Regions from separate parts of the Paenibacillus sp. Z3-2 genome, predicted to be linked through region 3. Evidence: a T-box and tRNA genes for the amino acid it is inferred to sense, from the RefSeq annotation. Region 3 holds a T-box; the other regions hold tRNA genes.
What was found. The T-box of region 3 lies ahead of leuS (leucine--tRNA ligase). A T-box ahead of a tRNA ligase gene usually reads a tRNA of that ligase, here a tRNA-Leu.

Region 1 (4,217 bases), 2.6 Mb from region 3:
TCGAAGAGGTCATTCAGGACTGGATTCAGGAAGAAGCACCATTCACCATTATTGTGCTGGATATTGACCGGTTCAAATCCATTAACGATACATTCGGGCATCATGCAGGGGATGAAGTACTGAAACATATTGCCAACATCATTCAATTGACCGTTCGACCAGAAGATGTCTGCGCTCGTTTTGGAGGAGAGGAGTTTGTTGTGTTGTTAAGAAATTCTGAATCCAATGTCGCCTTTGAGATTGCTGAACGTATCCGAATAACGGTCGAAGAAAGTATATTGCCTATCGATCGTTCCGTCACCATCTCTGCTGGAATTGCTGAATATCCATTGCATTCCACAACGGCAACGGAATTGTTCCACTTGGCGGACAATGCTCTGTATCAAGCGAAGGAAGAGGGACGTAACCGCACGATCACCATCCAGACCGTTATCAAATAGTAAAGAAGCTGACCCCTAAGAACAAGGGACAGCTTCTTTTGTCTTTTATCTTGAAAAATGAACGTATATACGTCACCCCAGTGACGATAGAATAGCGTCGCATAGTGCCATCGTTCTAATATTATCCTTGGCACTGGAATGTGGGACAGCCTGATTTTGGCAGCATTCAATAAAATGAGCCATTTCACCAACGAACCCGCGCAGATAAAGGTCACGATAAGCTCCAGACATGGGAGATCCGGAAGGAGTATATACGCTATCTTGTTCCTCAAGAGATTTCCAGGGAAGGCTGGTTGAGCTTCGGGATGAATGAACAGTGAGTGTGTTGATCTCTTCAGCAGACGCAAATCCGTTATCAAAGGTCACGAGTACATTTTCGCTTTCTCGTGACCACGCACTCATGCCGGTGAAATAGGCACTGCCCACGACGTTATTCTCAAATACAAGGGAGATGCTCTGGTTGATATGTTCCTTATCCCTCACAGTTGTGCCTGTAACCCGTACGGCTTCTCCGAACAGGAAACGCATCAGATCGACCATATGAATGGCAGCGAGCTTCATGAATTGTTCCTCATCCTTGCAAAATGGCGTACTGTCTACCGCGAACTTCATCTGAAATGAACGCACCTTACCTAGCGAACCGCCATCAATGAGTTCCTTGAGTTTCATATATATGGGAGCATAACGTTTCATGAAACCGACCATGACGACAACGCCAGCCTGTTCGGCAGCTTCTGCTACAGAGGCGGCTTCGGCTGCGTTCCATCCGAGCGGCTTATCCACGTATACATTTTTGCCAGCCCGAATACATTCAAGGACAAGAGTGGTCTGATCTACAGGCTGGGCGACGACAACGACTCCATCACAGGTTTCCTGCTGTAACATAAGCTGAGCGTTGTCATACGCTTTTCCGTTGCTGCCAAATCGCAGCAGAGCTGCTTCAGAGCGTACGATACTGCGAGTGGCAATGGCCTGGATCTGCCCTCCAGCCTCAACAACAGAAGGATATATATTCGTGGATGCATGAAATCCGGCACCGATAAAACAAAGATTGGCTGTTTTCAAAGTGGATCTCTCCTTCATTTTTTTCAGTTGCATGGTTGGTTTATGTGCCTAATGCTACGATAGGATGTTTGAATTTGATAAAAAAGGACATATGTCCTTTTCATGAATGAAATAAAAAAAGAAGTTGCAATTTAATTTTGGACCATGTATACTCTGAATTACGGTAAAACAAGGAATTGCTTCACCGGAGCGCTTTTCATCGATGGATGAGGAGATACATATTATGCGGTCGTGGCGGAATTGGCAGACGCGCACGGTTCAGGTCCGTGTGGGCTAACCCCCGTGGAGGTTCGAGTCCTCTCGACCGCATCAAACAAAAGAAAGGTTCATGAGTTGCTCCAGAGCAATTCATGAACCTTTCTTTATTTTTTTGTAGAATTAGTGTGAATTCGCCATGATGCGTTGGCATTCTAATGCTGCCGCTGTCGCAAAATGACTGCCATGATGATTCCCGCAATGGCTCCTGCGATACCGAACAGCGTAACACTGGCAATAACTTCAACGGACTGGAGACGAAACAAAAAAGCGATACCGCTACCAAAGGTGGTTCCGGCGAGAAATCCGAGCGAAACCCCTAATTCTTTCGTTAATTTCATCGATTCACCTACTTGGAAATGTGAGATATGGATTTGCAAATGTTGGGTATAGGAAGTAAAGTGTGATCAGGAAAAACATCACATTTTATTTCCTTTTTTCATTTTGTGGTTTTAACCCGTTAATTATGCATGAGATCTCATATGGGAGGGTAAGAGCGAATGAATATGAACGAACGAATTGCAGCATGGAATGAGGAAGCGCAGCAGTGTGCTTGTGGACATCAACATCGAATGGTGGATATGCTGATTCATCTGGAAGCTGGGGCCATTCAGAGGTTGCCGGGTTATTTGTCTGAGCGAGGGTACCATCAAGTGACGGTTGTTTATGATCGTCATACGTTTCGGGCCGCTGGGTCTGATGTACTGAGCAGTATTCGGGAAGCGGGCATTCAGGTGGATGAGATCGCTCTACCGGAGAATCACACGGGTGATATCGTTGCCGACGAAGCCGCTATTGTACAAGTCATGTTGGGTGTGAATCTGACTAGTGAGGCAGTCATCGCCGTGGGTTCTGGTACCATCCATGATCTGGTGCGATTTGTCTGTTCCAAAATGAACAAGCCATTTCTGTCCATACCGACAGCGGCTTCGGTAGATGGGTTTACCTCTGCAGGTGCACCCTTAATTGTAAGCGGAGTCAAACAGACATTTCAGGCTGTGCCGCCTGAGGCTATCTTTGCCGATCTGGATATTCTGGATCAAGCCCCCCAAGTGATGAATGCTGCCGGATTCGGAGATATGCTTGGTAAATATACTTCGCTTGCAGACTGGGTTGTATCTCGTGAACTGGGCGGAGAACCGTTCTGTCCGGTCGCTTATCGGATGACAGAAGAAGCGCTGAACACCTGTATAGATCATGTACAAGCTATTGCGGAGGGACGAGCGGAAGGGGTGGCTGTATTAATGGACGCGTTAATTGTATCCGGCATCTCCATGCTGATCATTGACCACTCCCGTCCGGCGTCTGGAGGAGAACACCACCTGTCTCATATCTGGGAGATGGACCTGATGCAAGCGGGAGAGAGACCGGTTCTGCATGGTGCCAAAGTTGGCGTAGCTTGTGCATTGCTTACTGTAAAATATAAAGAACTCGCACAGACATCGGGTGAACCGGTGTTCGGCATATATGACCATTTGCCTGAGGCTGCTCAGCTCACCGCTTGGTTGGAACAAGTAGGCGGACCGGTAACTATTGAACAACTGGGTGTAACCCCGGAAATGGTAGAGCATGCATTCGCCACAGCGCATACGCTTCGTCCTCGATATACCGGATTGAAATATATCAATGAAGTGTTGAACACGAGGTAAGGATAGCCTTTTAGAGAGATCGGTTATGATGAAATGCGTAAACTTAGCTTGTAGAGGGCTGTGATGGCTCTCTTTGGAAGCAAAAGGCGAAGAAGGGGAGATTATCTGACATTTCCGATGGAATAGCCAGAAGACTGCTTCAAGTCCGGGAGAGAAGGCATACGTTTTACGTTAAAAAAGGCTCTGGCCTCCCTAGGGGAGAGCAGAGCCTTTTGGCTGTTCGCTTATTTAGTTGTTGCGACGATCTTTCAAGATAACATCTGCGAACAAAATAGTTTTCGGGATGCGGAAAAATTGCTCCGCTTGTTCCTGAAACGCAGCAGAAGGCAGCGTTCCCTGATGCAGCCATTTGCGGAAAGTGCCGGGATGAACCCCGATCCAGTGGCTGACATCTGTCACCGACAAATCATGGACCATACACAAGCCTGTCAGAATACGGTTACTAACCGGAGAACGGGTCACCGTACGCTTCATGAAGCGAGATGACTCGGGTTGACATATCACAGGGCTATTACGCACAACTTCTTCATTAAAGAGAATGTGGCGCGGGTAACCGAGTAATTGGCATGTCTTGTCCAAATTGGTACTGCCGGGTATCCGTCCTTCATACACCCACGCACTGACACTGCGTGAAGAGATGGAGAGGTCCTCTGCGAGCTGGGACAGCTTGATATCATTGGCCATCAGCACGGCAAGAAGAACACGATTGCGGATTTGACAGCGTGTCGGTTTTCGGAATCGTTTAACACGGACGCCTTTTCCCAAGTATTTACGGTTGATCAGAGACCACGCCTGGATGGAATGTTGT
Region 2 (4,217 bases), 3.2 Mb from region 3:
AAAGCCGACTTCCCCATTGAGTGAATATACAATTCGGTCTGCGCCCATCCCCCGATAGATGCCCTTTGGATGACTCTGTTCCGTAATGACGCACAGGGACTTCGATGTCCATGAACGGCAGATTTGCAAATAACGACAGGTCAGATTCAGGCTGTTTTCGAAAATAAACACATTGCCTACGCTGCCCTGCGGCAAAAACCATTTTTGAGCTGCAGCCGTGTTCATGCGAATGACATGCTCTACCCCGATTCTACGGAGTCTACGCTCTTCCCCTGCACTGTTGGTTAGAACGGCAAACGGCATTTTTTTGTACATCAGCAATTTGATAAATTTGCGTCCTGCTTCATTTGGAGCAGTCACTAAGATCATCTCAGTATCCATCATTCGTTCCTCCCTTGGCGTGAAAAGACAACAAAAAAGAAGCGTGGGGGACCAAGGCCTCCCGAACGCTTCTTAAATAATCCATGGCGAAAACACCATGAACCAGCGTACGGCTTGTTGCCTCTCCCTTTAACGCTTACGAGGTTAGCTGACGGATTCGGGCGCGAGAGTCGCCCTATTTCCGGCTGTCACCGGAAAATTCACCCCATGAATGCCCACTGTCCTGGACAGCGCATTCCGTTGGTTCCCCCGTTTCCCACTCATCAAAGAATGGAAACTCAGCGATTAAAACATCGTTCGTATATCTTAAAGTAAGATCGAGCGATATTATCGTTTGTTTCGTTTTTCAAGTACAATTTAATTTAAATTGAAATTACGTTATGAATCATACACCCGCGCCATGACGGTGTAAAGTCCGCACAGATCACCGAATCGGCAGATTTTCGCCAATACCCATACATAATAGCGCTTACAACAAGGTTATACTCTATCTATCTCTTCAAGTCTATCTAATTCTCACTCTGACGAAAATCACATCGCAATTCATTCACGTATTCTGCACAACTTGCCTGTTTTGATTCTTTTAACACCATATTAGTTTTGTATTATTTAATTGCAACCAATATAATAAGGGGTATAAGATTATATAATGGAGGCGATTTAGATGACAATCTACGATTACAAAGTGAATACTCTTCGCGGTCAAGAAGTTGAAATGTCCGACTACCGTGACAAAGTGCTACTGATTGTGAATACGGCTAGCTCATGTGGCCTCACTCCTCAATTCAAAGGCCTGCAAGAACTGCAAGACAAGTTTCAGGATGCTCCGTTTGAAGTTCTGGGTTTTCCAAGCAACCAATTTGCACAGGAAAAAGGCTCTTCGGACGACATTGCAGAGTTCTGTCAGATGAATTATGGCGTGAGCTTCCCTATGTTCGAGAAAATTGATGTGAACGGCTCAAGCGCTCATCCTCTCTTCCAGCATCTAAGCAAGGAAGCTCCTGGCCTGCTCGGCTCCAAAGCAATCAAATGGAATTTCACCAAATTCCTTGTGGATCAGAACGGACAGGTACTGAAACGTTATGCTCCCAAAACAACACCCGACAAGATTGAAGAAGATATCAAGAACTTGCTTCAAAAATAATACATAGGCCACCCGTAACCAGAAGGTAAGCACGATCGCCCCGGGTAATGGAGGGCCTTTTTCCTGACTTGAGGTTCTACTGGTCGAAAAGACAAAAAAAGAAGCTTTCCAATAAAGGAAAGCTTCTTCTTAATCGTTCATATGATGCGGTCGAGAGGACTCGAACCTCCACGGGCATACGCCCACTACCCCCTCAAGATAGCGTGTCTGCCATTCCACCACGACCGCATGTCGTAAATAATCGGCAACAGAATTGATTATACCGGGTTTAGATCTAAAAGTAAAGTATTTTTTAATGCTTCTTTTTCAGCCAGGCATTTTCCTCAAAAATCGCATATTCTCGTCATGTTTAGTCATGAACTGCATATCATTAGTTTTGATCCCCTCTTTTCCGGATAGAGCCGATCTGTGTAATCATTTATATATAGTAATATATAATCTTCCCCTATACCCTGTGAATACCTAACTTAAAATGATACATTAAATAACACAATATATGATTTATCATTTTTAGAACAATAAATTCCAAGGATTCTATTGACAAAAAGCGGACATTTATGGGAAGATAACTATCATATAGTTCGGATTTTCAAACACAAAGCAAACAAAAAGGAATATAAATGTTACTTTAAGTGACATTTAACGAACACAGGAGGCGAATGATTGTGAACCGTGGGAATAAGCTGCTCGATTATGTCAATCTGCTTGATTCCTCTATTCAGGTTGGAGGGTTCACCCATTCCTTCGGCATGGATATCCATATCAAGGAGGGTACCATTCGTAATGCTGAAGATCTCGAATCATTCATGCGTTGTCAGTTGCATCCCAGTATCGTTCGTCTTGAAGGCATGGCCATCAAAGGCATCTATACCGCAGCAGATCACAAGGATACATGGCGGATAGCTCTGATCGACAAGCTCGTCCATGTTCAGCGAACTCCTGGAGAACTCAGAGAACAAGCTGCTGTTATGGGTAAACGATTGATCAGACTTGCACGCGCTCTGCACCCCTGGATTGATCTCAGCCAGCTCGAACAGATCTTCGCCAAATATGATTCAGTTGGCTGCCTCTCCACTGTTCACGCCTGGATTAACCACCACCTCGATATCCCGGTCGAGGAGGCGGTCCTTGGTTATCTTCATTCAGCCATGAATGCCTGCATAACCGAAGCCTCCAAAGTCATTCCCCTGAACAACGATACTACCAAAGATCTGATGGTCCGCCTGGCCGCAGATTTGGAGAATGAATGGAATACCGTCAGCGCCTCGGCTGCGGATGGACTGGCACAGCCAACCTCGATGTCCATGAAATCATTTTTTCCCAGTTTCCATATGCTTGGAGCTGGACTTCATGCCTACAGGGCCTAATCCTTTTTCTCCTCAGCTCCACTTCCCTTCATTAGGACAAACAAAAAAACACGCGGCAACCTCCTTGCCGACGTGTTTTTTGTCATTTTATTTGTTTATTTAACGCATTTACGCCATTTAACATCACAAAATACACTTTTTTCCGTCTTTTTTAATTGTTAGATGACGCATTTACGTATATAATAAAATATACAGCTCGCATTTCTATATATTCTACATGAAGAAAGGGCGACTGAATACTACATTCTAATCAGGGGTGAACCCTTTTGAACAAGAAAAAACCAGTGACTCCGTTCGGATGGGCCATCAAACGACGGCTAACCGAGCTTCAAGTGGACCAGAAGACCTTTTGTGAACAGTACGGTATCCCGCCCTATCGTTTGTCCAATCTCATTCACGGCACACGCAAAGCAACCCGCTTCAGACATCTGGTCGCTGATATTTTGGATATTCCAGATGAACTGAGATAAGATTTCCGTCAAAGGAGGACCTCATTCATGAGACATGTTACATCCGACCTGGAAAGCCTTACGTTCCAATCCATACGTCACCAACTCATCATCATTGACCACCACTGGGTTATCCACAGCTGCAACCGCGCCTGGCAACAGGGACTGGGTCAATTTCCACCTAGCTCGGATGCGAACAATAATCATAGACATTACCTGCATCTGTTGGAAGCCTGGGCGTTACGAGGCAGGAATGCTGCAACGGCACTTGTAGCACAGAATTTGAAAGAACGCGGAACACCCTTTAATCGAAATCATACATATGACATCTGCGTGTATACGGTATATAACGAAGAACGGTGGTTCCGTGCGGATCTCACCCCTCTAGTTCATACCGAGCCCATTCCGGATACTCCTCTGGCTTTGATCGCACACGTGGATATTACCGAACAAAAAAAGACAGAACGCCAATTGAAGAAGGCCCTGTCTGAAGTGCGTACATTACGTGGACTGCTGCCTATTTGCGCCGTCTGCAAACAAATCAAGGATGAAGAAGAACATTGGAACTCCGTCGAAAGTTATCTAGAGAAGCATACCCACGCCGAATTCACCCATGATATCTGCCCGGAATGCATACGGCGATTATATCCGAAATACTCGAACATCCTGGACAAGCGCTCCTGAACCCTCTGTCCACCCGAAACCGCAGCTCCAGCTAAACGGACAGATGATGTTCAAACTGGGACATATCCAGTTCTTGCGGTGTCCCGTGCAGGGTAATGGTACCTTTGTCCATGATATAAATGTAATCTGCGGCATTGCGTACAAAATCAATACTCTGCTCCACCAGCAGAACAGAGAGATCCCCCTTCGCCT
Region 3 (4,217 bases):
CGGTGCCAGTGGTGACAACAGCTGCACAAAGTTCTCCATCGCTTCACGAGGCAGTGTATCGGCTTTGTATGCATCGTTGATGAAGATCATCAGCTGGCTGATGGATGTGTTGAAACGCAGATGCTCCAGATCTTCCGTAACTTTTTTGATCGTTTTGTGAGCCGTCCGCTTGAACTCGTCTGTTCCACCGTCCACCGTAATCTTGTCATTGATGGCTCCTGTGTCTTCATTGATGAAGAGACGCCATACACGTGACAGGAAGCGGTGCATGCCTTCAACCCCGTTAGCATTCCACGGTTTTGTTGCTTCCAATGGTCCCATGAACATTTCATACAGACGCAAAGTATCTGCACCGAATTCATTAACGATTTCATCCGGGTTAATGACATTGCCACGGGATTTACTCATTTTCTCATTATTCGTACCCAGGATCATACCTTGGTTCACGAGTTTATGGAAAGGCTCTTTGGTATCTACAACACCCAGATCATACAGCACTTTGTGCCAGAAACGAGCGTACAGCAAGTGAAGCACGGCGTGCTCTGCTCCGCCAATGTACAGATCAACTGGCAGCCACTGTTGCTGCTTCTCCTTGGAGATCAGTTCCTTGTCATTGTGCGGATCGATAAAGCGCAGGTAATACCAGCAGCTACCCGCCCATTGTGGCATAGTGTTGGTCTCACGACGTGCCTTCATTCCCGTTTCCGGATCTACCGTATTCACCCACTCCGTAACATTCGCCAGTGGTGATTCTCCAGTACCCGAAGGTTTGATCTGGTCGATATCAGGCAGCAGCAGTGGAAGTTGATCCTCCGGTACGGTCTTCATGGTTCCGTCTTCCAGATGCAGAATTGGGATTGGCTCACCCCAGTAACGCTGACGGCTGAACAGCCAATCGCGCAGACGATAGGTTACTTTGCCTTGTCCTTTGCCGTTCTCTTCCAGCCAAGCAATCATCTTGGCAACCGCTTCTTCATTGTTCAGTCCGTTCAGGAAGTCAGAATTCACATGCGCGCCATCGCCCGAATAGGCCTCTTGTGTAACGTCTCCACCTTGAATAACCTCGATGATATCCAGACCGAACTGCTTGGCAAATTCCCAGTCACGTGCATCATGACCCGGAACGGCCATAACTGCACCTGTACCGTAACCAGCAAGGACATAATCGGCAATCCAGATTGGCAGTTTTGCACCATTAACCGGGTTAATGGCATAGGTTCCTGTGAATACACCCGTTTTATCTTTGGCCAAGTCGGTACGTTCCAGATCACTCTTACGTGCAGCTTGCTCCTGATAAGCCTGAATGGCTTCACGTTGTTCATCGGTCGTAATTGCTTCTACCAGTTCATGTTCCGGAGCAAGAACTGCGAAGCTCGCACCGAACAATGTGTCTGCACGGGTTGTGAACACCTTGATGACTTCTTCGTGACCTTCAATGGCAAAAACCACTTCTGCACCTGTCGATTTACCGATCCAGTTGCGCTGCATATCCTTGATGCTTTCAGACCAATCCAGCTCTTCCAGGTCTTCCAACAGACGCTCCGCATACTCGGTAATTCTCAGGACCCACTGGCGCATCGGTTTGCGTACAACCGGATGTCCACCACGTTCGCTCTTGCCATCAATAACCTCTTCATTAGCCAGTACCGTTCCAAGTGCTTCACACCAGTTAACTGCCACTTCATCCACATAAGCGAGGCCTTTATTGTACAGCTGGATAAAGATCCATTGTGTCCATTTATAGTATTCAGGGTCCGTTGTGCTGATCTCACGATTCCCAGTCGTAGGAGAACCCGAGCGATTTGATCTGACGACGGAAATTATCAATATTGCGGAATGTAATATGCCGTGGATGTTCACCTGTATCCAGTGCATGCTGCTCAGCAGGCAGTCCGAAAGCGTCCCAACCCATTGGGTGCAATACATTGTAACCGCGCATACGCTTGTAACGTGAAACGATATCCGTTGCCGTGTATCCTTCCGGGTGGCCTACGTGCAGACCTGAACCGGATGGATAAGGGAACATATCCAGTGCATAAAATTTCGGTTTAGCAGGGTCCTCACCCGTTTTAAACGTTTTATTTTCATCCCAGTATTGCTGCCAACTTTTTTCCATGACTTGTGGCTGATAGCCGTGTTTCGGCTGGTTATTCTCACTCATCTATTGTTCCTCCTTCAGGTTATTCGCATTTTAATTGCAACAAAAAAACCTCAGCATCCCGTAGCGTTTGCAGCGCTAGGGACGAGAGGTTGAATTCCCGTGGTACCACCCTAGTTAGCGGACGAACGTGCTTCGTCATCCACTCCCTTTGGACCTGTAACGGCGGTTAACCGATGCGGATTTCCATTCCTGAGCCCAAGCTTTTACAAGCAGGTTAAACAGAATGGTGTAATCACCGCATTTCTCCAAGGCGAGTTCGCAAATCACTGTCAACCGGCTTGCACCAACCGCCGGCTCTCTGTTATGTACAGGAATTACTACTGATCCTTATCATCGAAATATGTATACAATATCGGGAACATTATATAAAAAAGCAAACCCAAAGTCAATATTACACGTTATAATCACCTTTTGAGGCACACGGTTCGTACCGATCAATGACACTCGTGGCTGTTCAGGATAAACGAAAACGCTCGATGCCTTCCTCCAGATTATGAATGGCCCAATTCACATGTTCCTGATTATCATATTCGCGATAAGCGCACTCAATGCGTAATACCAGATCAAAATACAAGTCGTATAGACTTCTTCTTATCAGCTCACTTTCAGTCGTAATCGTTTGTCCGTATCCCTTCACGAATCCGGGAGTATAGTTAAAATGACTAAAGTAATGCTCCATCAAAGGGTCTGCCCACAGAGAACGTTCAAAATCAATAATAGCTGTGATACGACCTGCGTCTACCAGAACATTGCCATCCCACAGATCCCAACTGACAAGTACAGGTTCTTTTACATCGTCCAACACATCCGATTTTTCTTCAATCAAGCGTCTCAATTCAGCGTATTCAATCGAAAATGTAATACCAGCTTCTTCCCCATCGGTAAGAATGTCATCCATCAGATGGATAAATGCTTCTTTCCAAGTGGAATAACGCTGTTTTTGCTTCGAGAAATATCCGAACTTCTCGCCTTTGATCTTATTAATCCGACGGTTATAACGACCTAGCTGCTGTTCAATAGCTTCCTGCTCTTCCGGCGCGTATTGATCCTTGACCTGATTGTAGGGTGTTCCAGACATATACTCCATGATAAAATAACGCGCTGGAGCAATGGTTAACGAATCATCATAAACCAGCACTTGCGGTACGGGAACATCCTGTAATTCCGTAATGAGGCGTAATGCCTCAACCTCGGCAATCATGAGGTCCTGCTCACAGCGCATCAGATTGGTCGAAGCCGACGGGGCAATTTTGAGTACCACCCGCTGTGTATCACTTAGGGTAATGAGATATGCATGATTGGCCCAGCCATCCACCATCTCCTTATAATCCTGTATACTTGTAGAGAAATGTTGTTTGATTATGGCATTCAGCTGTTCCGGCGTGAGTCTTGTTTTATATGTACTTTCCATTACTGCACCTCACTTTGACAATTAATTCGGTTAGAAAACGCTTTCTATCCAACCATTATGGCCTCCTTCACTTTAACTGGCAATACTTTTTGTCACGCTCGTAAGTCTTCCTCGCATTTCCTTTTGCCTATTACAGAAGCTTGTTATTCATGCTCCATGGAAAATCAAACAAAAAAACTGCCCTTATGTACCATAAGGACAGCTCTCATCATTCGCTCTTACTTCACAGCAACGTAGAACAAGCGCTGTGCGCTGTCTCCGGCTTCTTCCCATTCAAAATCGGCATATACCTTTACGTCTCTGAAGCCTGCCTTGGATAACTCCAGCTTCATCCAGTCCGGATGATATGCACGCTGGACATGGACTTCTTCAAAACGCTGATACATATCTTTGCTACCATCATCCACACGCGAAAAGATACTCAGATGATGCTCAATCTCACATCGATCTTGATCCAATCCACAGGTCCAAATATACGATACGGAGCGTTCATCCAGCACAAAAGGCTGTTCCTCATCATAACGAATAAGGGTATTGGGATGATGAACATCAAACAGGAACGTTCCACCAGGTTTCAGCATCTCATATGTGCGCTCGAATGTACGAACGACATCTTCTTGTTCGAGCAGATAATTGACGCAATCA
Region 4 (4,217 bases), 2.6 Mb from region 3:
TTTACTTAGTGAGTAACCGTATAATTTGGCTAGAACATGAACGTTTAATTGTTTGCAATTACCATGATTTCTTGGCATAAATGACTCACTCGGGTGAGAAGATAGGTACAGTGAGGAAATCTGTAACTATAGCCGAGAGGATGTGCTGCAAATGACATTGATGAATGATAAAGTTCATGCCTACAAGGATCAGATTGGAGCATTAAGCGACGTGCTGCCAGGTGTGGTGAAGTCGTATCATGAGTTTACCGGAGAATGTTTTCAGCCTGGCGTGATTGATGCGAAGACGAAACAGCTCATTGCGCTCGGAATTGGACTATTTGCTAACAATGAGGTATGTACCTTCTATCATGTGGAAGAAGCTCGTGCGAAGGGTGCTACAGATCAGGAGATCATGGAGACCGTTGCGGTGGCTGGAGCTGTCGGTGGCGGACATGCTCTGTCTCAAGGCGCAATGCGAGTGCAGAAGGCGTTGCATTAGTTAGCAATACAATGCACATTTTTAAGTACACAAAAAGGCATCGGTTTAAAATCCGGTGCCTTTTTGTGTGTGAATTACATTTTCCCTAACATTTTATCATACATAAACTGTCCAGTTACCCGACGTGCTGTTACGTAACGATCATTAAAATAAGGATTGGACAACTTGGTGATGCTTACACCTTTACTGCTGGAAGCATGAGCGAATTGTCCGCCGCCGATATATACACCTGTATGTGAAATGCCTTTGCCCATCGTATTGAAGAACACCAGATCACCTGTGCGAATGTTACTTTTGGATACCGGAGTACCTGCTTTGGCTTGCTGCTGCGAAGTACGTGGCAATACAATGCTGTATTTGTTGAAAAGATATCTCATAAACCCGGAACAGTCAAAGCCAGCCAGCGTTGTGCCACCCCACTTGTAAGGTATGCCTGTCATGTTGTTCACTACGGAGTTAATACTGCTTGCCTCTGTGCTTGTTGCTCCGGATGTAAATAGTACAGCTGCTCCAAAAATGGAGATAATCAGTTTTTTCAAAATAAATGTTCTCCCTTCGATGCCTACGGAGTTAGCTAAGGGTTCGGTAGAAGGTTCCCTATATTTCCTATGTATAAGAATAATTCACCCAAATTGGTTCCCCCGTTTTCAAACATGAAACTCGGCAATTAATAATTAAGTTTTTGTAACTATTTGAAACTATATTGCATAAATGCGTAATTGTCAAACCCATTTAAAACCCTTCATTTTACCCCAATGTTATCGGAATTACGGTTTTTATATGAAAGAGGGGATCAAGTTTGGGTATCATTCATGACAAAAACGTCACTATTGATTCGTTGAAGGTGATTTTGGACAAATAAATAAGTTTGTCATGAGTTAAAAGAACTATTCCGTTATGTAGAATTAAAGAGATTATATTGATTAAGTTGCATATATTGACAAAAATCGATTTTTTGCATATTATCGTTTTATCCAATCCACATATTGGATGGAATTTGATTTTATTGTGCGATGAATTCAAATAAAGGAGGTTTGGGGTTCGAATCTTAAGTTAGGTAGAAGTGGGAGATTTATTAAAACGAACTTAGGAGAGTGTTATCTTTGAAAGCAAAAAAAATAGTTACTTTTGTTCTAGCATGTACCATGGTATTCTCAGCCGTTGGAATGGCTTTTCTCCCTGTAGCAACGGTATCTGCTGCCGATGCATCAGGTACAACAGCAAGTATTTCCGATGTTTTGAAGAACCAGCTGCCAGATGGAGGTTGGAGAAAGGATTATAAACAAACCAGTGGAGAATGGGCGAAGTCCACGATTGACAACAAGGCTACATACTCAGAGATTAGAAGATTGGCGAAGGAATTCAAAAAGACGAATGATCCGCGCTACTCAGCGGCTGCAATTAAAGGAATCAATTTTTTGATTAATATGCAGTATTCAAACGGTGGATGGCCGCAAGTGTACCAAAGCTCCGGATATCACAAACACATCACTTATAATGATGATGCCATGATTAACGTCATGTACATGCTGGATGAAGTAGCAACGCGTAAAGGTGACTTCTCGTTTATCGACAGTGCCCTTGCCAATCGCAGTAAGAACTCAGTTGCTAAAGGTGTAGAAGCGATTCTGAATACACAGGTCGTTTCAGGCGGTAAGCTGACAGCATGGGGACAACAACATGATTCCAGTTCCCTTAAACCGGCAAGCGCAAGAATCTATGAAGTACCATCGCTGACGGCTGCAGAGAGTGTAACGATTGTTAAATTCCTGAAAACCAGACCTGCTAACGCCAAAATTACGGCATCCATTAAAGGAGCCGAGGCGTGGTTTAACAAAGTGAAGATTACGGGTTACAAGTATGAAAGAGCGAACGGAGACAGCAAAATTATCGCTGATTCCAAAGCTGCACCGATCTGGGCTCGCTTCTACGAAGTGGGAACGGATAAACCGATCTTTATTGGTCGCGACGGGGTAGTTAGATACAAATTAAGTGATATTGATAAAGAAAGAAGAGGCGGTTATGCATGGTATGGCAACTGGCCTTCCAAGCTGTAATGAGTGACGAGCCTCAGGTTTCATAGCGTTAACTCCTTGTAACTGTAAGTAAAGCCCGAATCAGACATGGACGTCTGACTCGGGCTTTACTTGTTATTATTTTCAGTGTTGACATGATAGATTACACATGATATATTATTTCTTGTCGCCGAGATTTCTTACGGAGATATAATATGCGGTCGTGGCGGAATTGGCAGACGCGCACGGTTCAGGTCCGTGTGGGCTAACCCCCGTGGAGGTTCGAGTCCTCTCGACCGCATCAGAAGAAAAGGCTTGTATGTTGCTCTTGGAGCAATATACAGGCCTTTTTTAATGCCTTGATTTCACAGTAATGCCTCAACGTATTCTGGTGGATTAGTGTAAATCAATTTTTTACCGCTGTATCATTTACCTTCCACGTACATATTCATGCCTACATTATGAAACAATGAGGACACGGATAAAAGGAGGGGTTTAATTTTGAGAACGGTGAGAAAAGGATTGAAATCCAATCGGGAATCCAGAATCATTATGTTCAGAATGATGGTTATAGGGATTCTTGGAATTTTTGTTTTGGTTTGTTCACTGAGCCGCGCGGACTTGGCCACAGCAGCGATGACCGACATCAATTCAAAGGGTACGCTGAAGCGAATGGCAATTATCATCGATGATGTAGGTAACGACATGAAGGGAACGGATGAGATTCTGGCGATGCCAGTCAAACTGACGGTAGCCGTAATGCCTTTTCTGCCAACAACGAAGAAAGATGCGATTGCAGCACATGAGAAGGGAATGGATGTGATTGTGCACATGCCCATGGAACCCAAGAAAGGAAAACCTGAGTGGCTGGGCCCGGGTGCAATCACATCCAATCTTACGGATGAAGAAGTCCGCGAACGCGTAGAGAAAGCGATAGATGATGTGCCCCACGCGATTGGAATGAACAATCATATGGGCTCCAAAATCACTTCCGATAAACGCATCATGTCGATTGTGCTCGACGTATGCAAGGAACGAGGCCTCTTCTTTGTGGACAGCCGTACGAATTTTCGCTCCGTAGTGGGTGAACTCGCGATATCCAAAAATATGCCACCTGTAGGTAATGACATTTTCCTGGATGATCAAAACTCAAAGCAGCACATTCGCAAGCAAATGGATCTGGCAGCTCAACGTGCGATTGACAAGAAGATATGTGTCGTCATTGGTCATGTCGGCCATACGGGGTTGAACACATCGGCTGTGGTTCGTGAATCGATCTCTCGTTTTCAGGGTCAGATTGAGTTTGTAGGTATCGGTGATCTGGTGCGCGAAGTGTGGAACTGGCATGCTGCCCCTACACTACCGACAGGTAATAAATAATGCCATTAGCGATGGATTGGGCGATTCGTTTTTGCTCCGTTGGATCACTCATTCTGGCTCGATCTTCGGCATTGCTCAAAAAGCCGGTTTCGACGATGACAGCAGGTTGCTTCACGTAATTCAACATATAGAAGGGCCTGCCCCACACAACTCCACGCTCAGTACCGCACAACTCGTTCATCGCATCCTGAATGGATTGGGCCAGCAGATAGCTCCTGCCCTCCTTCTGGTGCAGTACCACTGGACCGTGTGTAGCGGATCTTGGACTCCAGTTCGCATGGATGCTGACTACGATATCAGTACTCACTTCTTCGCTGAGGCTTTTACGTTGGGCAAGATCT

Region 1: it has a tRNA-Leu gene. The T-box ahead of leuS (leucine--tRNA ligase) is inferred to sense a tRNA for this amino acid. The anticodon was not compared.
Region 2: it has a tRNA-Leu gene. The T-box ahead of leuS (leucine--tRNA ligase) is inferred to sense a tRNA for this amino acid. The anticodon was not compared.
Region 4: it has a tRNA-Leu gene. The T-box ahead of leuS (leucine--tRNA ligase) is inferred to sense a tRNA for this amino acid. The anticodon was not compared.

What each region holds. Positions count from the first base shown of each region.
Region 1 is NZ_CP096397.1:2,053,907-2,058,123, forward strand. It holds gene M1D71_RS09210 (sensor domain-containing diguanylate cyclase) at 1-440, shown strand, start outside; gene M1D71_RS09215 (Gfo/Idh/MocA family protein) at 513-1,505, opposite strand; tRNA gene M1D71_RS09220 (tRNA-Leu) at 1,731-1,814, shown strand; gene M1D71_RS09225 (hypothetical protein) at 1,916-2,101, opposite strand; gene M1D71_RS09230 (sn-glycerol-1-phosphate dehydrogenase) at 2,261-3,409, shown strand; gene M1D71_RS09235 (helix-turn-helix domain-containing protein) at 3,638-4,217, opposite strand, start outside.
Region 2 is NZ_CP096397.1:1,506,174-1,510,390, reverse strand. It holds gene M1D71_RS06500 (HAD family hydrolase) at 1-384, opposite strand, end outside; cyclic di-AMP (ydaO/yuaA leader) riboswitch at 500-675, opposite strand; gene M1D71_RS06495 (glutathione peroxidase) at 1,046-1,525, shown strand; tRNA gene M1D71_RS06490 (tRNA-Leu) at 1,671-1,753, opposite strand; gene M1D71_RS06485 (urease accessory protein UreF) at 2,191-2,892, shown strand; gene M1D71_RS06480 (XRE family transcriptional regulator) at 3,159-3,362, shown strand; gene M1D71_RS06475 (hypothetical protein) at 3,390-4,025, shown strand; gene urtE (urea ABC transporter ATP-binding subunit UrtE) at 4,057-4,217, opposite strand, start outside.
Region 3 is NZ_CP096397.1:4,695,435-4,699,651, forward strand. It holds partial or broken gene leuS (leucine--tRNA ligase) at 1-2,161, opposite strand, end outside; T-box leader at 2,236-2,504, opposite strand; gene M1D71_RS20990 (phosphotransferase family protein) at 2,616-3,572, opposite strand; gene M1D71_RS20995 (class I SAM-dependent DNA methyltransferase) at 3,791-4,217, opposite strand, start outside.
Region 4 is NZ_CP096397.1:2,140,824-2,145,040, forward strand. It holds gene M1D71_RS09660 (hypothetical protein) at 1-16, shown strand, start outside; gene M1D71_RS09665 (carboxymuconolactone decarboxylase family protein) at 152-481, shown strand; gene M1D71_RS09670 (C40 family peptidase) at 556-1,020, opposite strand; cyclic di-AMP (ydaO/yuaA leader) riboswitch at 1,026-1,157, opposite strand; gene pelA (pectate lyase) at 1,576-2,538, shown strand; tRNA gene M1D71_RS09680 (tRNA-Leu) at 2,714-2,797, shown strand; gene M1D71_RS09685 (divergent polysaccharide deacetylase family protein) at 2,998-3,876, shown strand; gene M1D71_RS09690 (N-acetylmuramoyl-L-alanine amidase) at 3,851-4,217, opposite strand, start outside.